Regions from separate parts of the Qiania dongpingensis genome, predicted to be linked through region 2. Evidence: a T-box and tRNA genes for the amino acid it is inferred to sense, from the RefSeq annotation. Region 2 holds a T-box; the other holds one or more tRNA genes.
The links. The T-box of region 2 lies ahead of H9Q78_RS06705 (valine--tRNA ligase). A T-box ahead of a tRNA ligase gene usually reads a tRNA of that ligase, here a tRNA-Val.
Positions count from the first base shown of each region.

Region 1 (3,414 bases), 1.3 Mb from region 2:
ACAAACCGGCTGATTTTTGTGCCGGTTCGGCCGCATTATAATAAGGTATTGAACTGCTATGGCATTCAGGCGCTGGATTTTTCAGATTTGATGGAAGATATCAATAAGCTTAGAAAAGATGGGACTTTTGAAAAGATTCCAGAAGAACTGACGGCGGAATATATCTATGAAGCGTGTGACAAACGGGAATTCCAGATACCCAGAGAAAAACTGCTGAAAAGGGAACGCAGACGAGCGGCGCAGATTGGAATTGGCTGCGCGGCCGCGGGGGCAGTTTTAGCGGCCCTGTGGTTTTGTCTCCTATATAAAAAGCCGATGGATGCAAATGCCGTATTTTTGATACTGGTCATTTTTTTGCTTTTTTGTGTGCCCTTGCCGGTCCTTCAGGCTTTTCGCTGCTTCACGTATTCGAAAAAAATGCCGGAGCGGATTGTTCTGGCAGATTCCAGCCTGCGGGTGGATGAAACATCTTATCCAGCCAGAGAGATAAAAAGGATATCCATGACGCCTGTCGGTTTTAGAAGGTCAAGGAACGGGACTTCTTTCCACAGAATAATGGCCGTCCGATCAGAGGCGAAACGGGAGGAATACCATTTGGGCAGCACCACTTCTGGCGGTGTGCCGGAGGAACTGATCTACGATGAATACGGAGAACTGGTGGCATCTCTCAGGCAGTGGTGTTCCAGACACAGCATTTCCTTTCAGGAGGACCGGGAATGACAAAATACATAAACGCCCTTTTCGGCACAGGATTTTTTTTGTGGCCGAAAAGGGCGGTTAAGTATTATCCGAGCAAGTTCATGACGGCGGTGATATACACCTTTACAGCTGTGACGACATCACTGATATTGACCCATTCGGCGCCTGCGTTATAAGCGTCCAAGTCTCCGGGCCCGAAAGCCACGGTGGGAATACCGGCTTTGTTGATCAGGAAGTCCGCGTCCATATGGGCCCGCATGGCTGTCAGAGGAGCGGCTTCTCCTGTGACCTCTCTGCCGGCTTCTTTTAACATCTCGATCACTTCCGCACCGTCTTGAACGACGCCGGCGAGGGTATCATAGCCGAGGATGGCGGTAGCCTGGATGCGTTCGTCTTTTTTCTTCACTTCTTCCAGGATGGCTTCGATCTGTTTCATGAACTGAGCGCCGTTTTCTCCTTCGACAATGAATCTGGAGACCTTAAGCGTGCATTTCTCAGGAAGGACACAAGATCTTGAGCCGCCTTCAATCACTCCGAAGTTGATCGCTCCCTTGTTTAATATTTCACTGGTTCCCACCGGGATTTTTTTAATCTCCGACATGATTTCATACATGACCTCGATGGCATTGACGCCCAGCTCAGGATTGCACGCATGAACCGGGACTCCGGTGACTTCAATGATGACCTCCAGCATACCCTCACATCCGCGGCAGATGGTCAGGTTGGTGGGCTCCCCGATCACCACCATATCGGCATGGAACCCGTCGTCGATCAGGTTTACTGTGCCTTTTACTTTACATTATTTTTTTATTTTGCCTCAATATACAAATTATGCGAATTTCCTGCTTTTAAGTACATGTCGTTTGACAGCGGATTTTAGAAAATTTCAGATTTCTATTGACTATTTCATTTCAAGTGATAAAATAGAAGAGCACTGGAAGCATAGCTCAGCTGGGATGAGCGTTCGCCTCACACGCGAGAGGTCATGGGTTCGAGCCCCATTGCTTCCACTATGAAAAGCCTTGTATCTACGTGGATATTGCAGTATGTCCCGTAGAAACAAGGCTTTTAGTTTAATATAACAAAATACTTTTTGGAATCATTTTTAGCCAGCTCCGATCAAGTTTCAGTTAAACACCGGCAGAAGTTCCGGACTGTCACAATTTCGGTTCGCTGGCGATGCAGGGACCGCTTTATCCCCGTTCCGGCAGTATCGCTCACATGTCGGCAGGAAATCTTTATGATTTCCTGTCTCCGTTTCTGCCCCCCTCCGCCTGGGGAACACCGGCCTCTGCCCTGCGGCGCTCACCTTTAAGCCGGTCCGGAATCTTTCTGCCGGTGCCCTCCCTGCCGCACGATACTGAACAAATTTCATTTCTTAGATTCCAGAAAAGGATTGGATATCCATACGGCCCGCGCGCCTAATGGCAGCGGGCTGCGGTGGACCGCGCCAATGGTTTTCAAAACACGCGGAAGCCTTATCTCGGTGCGGAAAGAGGAGCAGGGGGAATGATTCGATTCCATCGTAAGGCGAGCGCCGCAAAGGCGTTGGCAGGATTTTCCCGGACGCAGGGAGGCAAAAATCGCATATCATGCGGATTTTTGTTGGAATCTGACATGGAAAAATTAAGGTTTATCCATGTCAGTTGGAGAGGACCGACTGGAGGCCGTAAAAATTTTGGTTACGGCTGCCAGCGAGTCGTCTGGATGGGATTGGATTTCCTCCTGTCTCATCTTATACATAAGACAAATTTGTTTTAAAAACGGCTGTGAAAGGATAAAGATATTATAAAAATCCGGCTAAAAGGGATGAATTTCCGGCTGCTGGAAAAAATAGGCGATAAATGAAAGGAGAAAGTGGAATGGAATTGGCGGATAACGGACGGGTGGTATATTACACGGAGGATGGTCTGGTCCATTCGGGCCGGATCATGGAGATAGAAGAGACAGACGACGGATTTAATTTTCAGATAGATACCTATGGGAACTGCGAGGGGCAGTACGTGATATCCTCTCATCAGATCGGACGTACGGTTTTCTTTGAGGAGGAAGCGGCGAGAAACAGTATATCCCTATAATAAAGAGCTTGCATTGAATGGAAAAATGTGCTATAGTATTAATGATAATGAATAAAGCAGGATGAAGAGTGGGCGGATGTCCACTCTTTGTTTTTGGCTTGCAGAGAAAGAACTCTGCTTTTTGTGAATATCACAAGAATCAGCAGAAAGGGGTCAGAGAATGCTGACAAGAAAAGAAGACATTGAGAAACGTACCGAGGAACTGCTGCTTCCGATCGTGGAATCTCACCAGTTTGAGCTGGTGGATGTGGAATTCGTCAAAGAGGGCGGGAACCGTTTTCTGAGAGCCTACATCGATAAGCCGGGCGGGATAGCGGTGGATGACTGTGAGACAGTCAGCCGTGCGCTCAGCGATATTCTGGACAGAGAGGACTATATCGCCGACAGCTATATCCTGGAGGTCAGTTCACCGGGACTCGGCAGGCCCCTTAAAAAAGAAAAGGATTTTGCCAGAAGCATTGGAGAAGAGGTAGAGATTCGTCTGTACCGTCCCTTCCATAAGGAGAAGGAATTTATAGGAATACTGATATCCTATGATGACCATTCGGTAACTATTGAAAAAGAGGACGGGGAATCCATTGTTTTTGAGAGAACCGATATTGCATTGATTCGTTTGGCATTTGATTTCGGCTGAGTA
Region 1 is NZ_CP060634.1:2,711,691-2,715,104, forward strand. It holds gene H9Q78_RS12700 (hypothetical protein) at 1-720, shown strand, start outside; gene H9Q78_RS12705 (M20 family metallopeptidase) at 785-1,474, opposite strand; tRNA gene H9Q78_RS12710 (tRNA-Val) at 1,636-1,709, shown strand; gene H9Q78_RS12715 (hypothetical protein) at 1,826-2,074, opposite strand; gene H9Q78_RS12720 (hypothetical protein) at 2,562-2,777, shown strand; gene H9Q78_RS12725 (ribosome maturation factor RimP) at 2,941-3,411, shown strand.
Region 1: it has a tRNA-Val gene. The T-box ahead of H9Q78_RS06705 (valine--tRNA ligase) is inferred to sense a tRNA for this amino acid. The anticodon was not compared.

Region 2 (3,414 bases):
ATGCCCGTACAGAACAACGAAAAGGATAAAAATAAAAAACAAGTGCTCCTCCGGCTGTCGCCGGCTCTCTGGAATGAGCTGGCTCAGTGGGCAGAGGACGATTTTCGTTCCATCAACGGGCAGATTGAATACCTTTTGACGGAAGCCGTGAGGGGGCGGAAAAAGGGGAGTAAAGGGGAGGAGCTGTGATGAAACCATATCGCAGTATCAATTACAGGATTGCAACCTGGCTCATTCATCTGAGCGTCTGGTTTACCACTATTTTTCTGTTCGTGTTCTGGAGCAGGATTCCAGATCAGATTCCCAGCCACTATAATGGCGCGGGAGCGGTGGACAAATGGGGAGGGAAAGAAGTCCTGTTCATGCTGATCTTTGTGATGTTCTTTGTCTATGGATGCCATTTTATCGCGGTTCTTATCTGTAAGAACGGTACGACCAGAGAAGGTCTCTATTCAAAGAAGCTCAAAGATTTTGTGACAGATGAGGATGTACAGACCGCGGTCAGGATCACCCTGGATTTTCTGGCGTGGATGGACGCGTCCCTGATGGCAATGTTTGTGTATATCACCGTCTGCTCGGCTTCCTGTGTTCCCATAGGCCCCTGGTTTGTAGCGGCGGTCTTCCTGGTGATGGGCTTGGAACTCACTTGGTACACGGTCCGGATGCTGAAGCAGAGAAAGATCATACGGATCAGGGCGGCCGGGGGGCTTGAGGCATGGAACGAGGAAGCCGGAAAGGGCTCACGGAAGCGGATATACGGAGATGTGGAAAACGTGCCGGAGGAGAAGTGCGTAGGAGATATAACCGGAGGACAGGAAGAATTTACCTATGACGACGTGACCGGAAGTTTTGGAGCGAAGACTCTCGGCGACATCGGCTGTGCTCCGGAAGAAAAGACCTATGGCGATATTTCCGGCGAGTATGGCAGTGAAAAAGAAGATGATATGTAGGAAAATGTCCGGAAACGGCGGCTGCCCCTTTACAAATGAAGCCGGATATAGTATAATCTGGGCATGATTTTTAAGAGAACACTTTAAATGAGCAGCAGATACAGGCTGTGAAGAAGAGGAGTACCCCAACGGCACATCCAGAGAGGACGGTTCACCGGCTGAAAGGCTGTCCATGAACGCATTGGAGGAAGGTAGCTTCTGAGCTGGGCCGCTGAAAACGTCCGATATTGGACGGAAAAAGTAAGCAGCCGCGGTTTGCCCCCGTTACCGGGCCAGAGATGACTGCGGCAGTTTTCCGCAGCCAACCAGAGGTGGTACCGCGATGATTCGCCCTCTGCCGTCGGAAGACGGCGGAGGGTATTTTTTTGTTTCATAGGAAAGTGGGTCCTATGAGACAGAAAACTCTCCGGGTTTGAAGTGGGCTTGCCCACTTTGTTCTTCTACAATAAGAAAGGATAATTACGACTATGAGCAAGGAACTGGAAAAAACCTATAATCCCCAATCCATTGAGGAGAGGCTGTATGAAAAGTGGATGGATAAGAAATATTTCCACGCGGAGGTGGATAAGAGCAAAAAACCGTTTACCATTGTCATGCCTCCGCCCAATATCACAGGGCAGCTGCATATGGGACATGCCCTCGACAATACCATGCAGGATATTTTGATCCGTTATAAGAGAATGCAGGGATATTCGGCCCTGTGGCAGCCGGGCACCGACCATGCGGCGATCGCCACGGAAGTCAAGGTCATCGACAAGCTCCGCAGCGAGGGGATTCAGAAGGAAGACCTCACCCGGGAAGAATTCATGAAATATGCCTGGGAATGGAAAGAGGAATACGGCGGCAGGATTGTCAACCAGCTGAAAAAGCTGGGTTCTTCGGCAGACTGGGACAGAGAACGCTTTACCATGGATGAAGGCTGCTCCGAGGCCGTTCTGGAAGTTTTTATCCGCCTGTATGAAAAGGGATATATTTATAAAGGCTCGAGGATCATCAATTGGTGCCCCGAATGTCAGACCTCCATTTCGGATGCAGAGGTAGTGCATGAGGAGCAGGCAGGCCATTTCTGGCACATCAACTATCCGGTGAAGGATGAACCCGGACGCTTCGTGGAGATCGCTACGACCAGGCCGGAAACGATGCTGGGAGACACTGCCGTAGCCGTTCATCCCGATGATGAACGGTACAAGGATCTGGTGGGGAAGATGCTGATCCTGCCCATTGTGAACCGGGAGATCCCAGTCGTCGCCGACTCCTATGTAGACAAGGAATTCGGTACAGGCTGTGTGAAGATCACTCCCGCCCATGACCCCAACGATTTCGAAGTGGGAAAACGCTGCGGGCTGAACGAAATCAATATATTGAATGACGACGCCACCATCAATGAAAACGGCGGAAAATATGAAGGCATGGACCGTTATGAGGCACGGAAAGCCATTGTGAAAGAGCTGGAAGAGCTGGGGCTTCTCGTGAAGGTGGCGGATCATTCTCATAATGTGGGGACACATGACCGGTGCAAGACTACCATTGAGCCCATGGTGAAGCAGCAGTGGTTTGTAAAGATGGATGAGATGGCGAAGCCGGCCATCGAAGCGCTTAAATCCGGACGTCTTAAATTTGTGCCGGAAAGCTTTGGAAAGACGTACCTCCACTGGCTGGAGAACATCAGGGACTGGTGTATTTCCAGACAGCTTTGGTGGGGACATCGTATTCCCGCGTATTACTGCGAGAAATGCGGAGAGATGGTCGTAGCGAAGGAGGCTCCCCATACCTGTCCGAAATGCGGATGTACGCATATGGTTCAGGATGAGGATACGCTGGATACCTGGTTCAGTTCGGCCCTGTGGCCTTTTTCAACCCTTGGATGGCCGGAAAAGACGCCGGAGATGGATTATTTTTATCCTACGGACGTATTGGTTACCGGTTATGACATTATCTTCTTTTGGGTGATCCGTATGGTGTTCTCGGGCATCGAGCAGACCGGGAAGGAACCCTTCCACACGGTGCTGATTCACGGGCTGGTGAGGGATTCCCAGGGAAGGAAGATGAGCAAATCCCTTGGAAACGGCATTGATCCTCTGGAGGTTGTTGAGAAATTCGGAGCTGATGCCCTCCGCATGACGCTGATCACAGGAAACGCTCCCGGGAACGATATGCGGTTTTACTGGGAGCGCGTGGAAGCCAGCAGGAATTTTGCCAACAAGGTCTGGAATGCCTCACGGTTTATCATGATGAACCTGGAAAAGGCGGAGGACCAGCAGGCTGAGGTGAAGAATCTGACCAGCGCCGACAAGTGGATCTTGTCCAAGGTGAACACCCTGACGAAGGATGTGACGGAGAACCTGGATAAATATGAGCTGGGAATCGCCCTCCAGAAGGTATACGATTTTATCTGGGAGGAATTCTGCGACTGGTATATCGAGATGGTGAAGCCCAGGCTTTACAGCGATACAGATGAAACAAA
Region 2 is NZ_CP060634.1:1,400,741-1,404,154, reverse strand. It holds gene H9Q78_RS06715 (Arc family DNA-binding protein) at 1-189, shown strand, start outside; gene H9Q78_RS06710 (DUF1648 domain-containing protein) at 189-950, shown strand; T-box leader at 1,049-1,288, shown strand; gene H9Q78_RS06705 (valine--tRNA ligase) at 1,418-3,414, shown strand, end outside.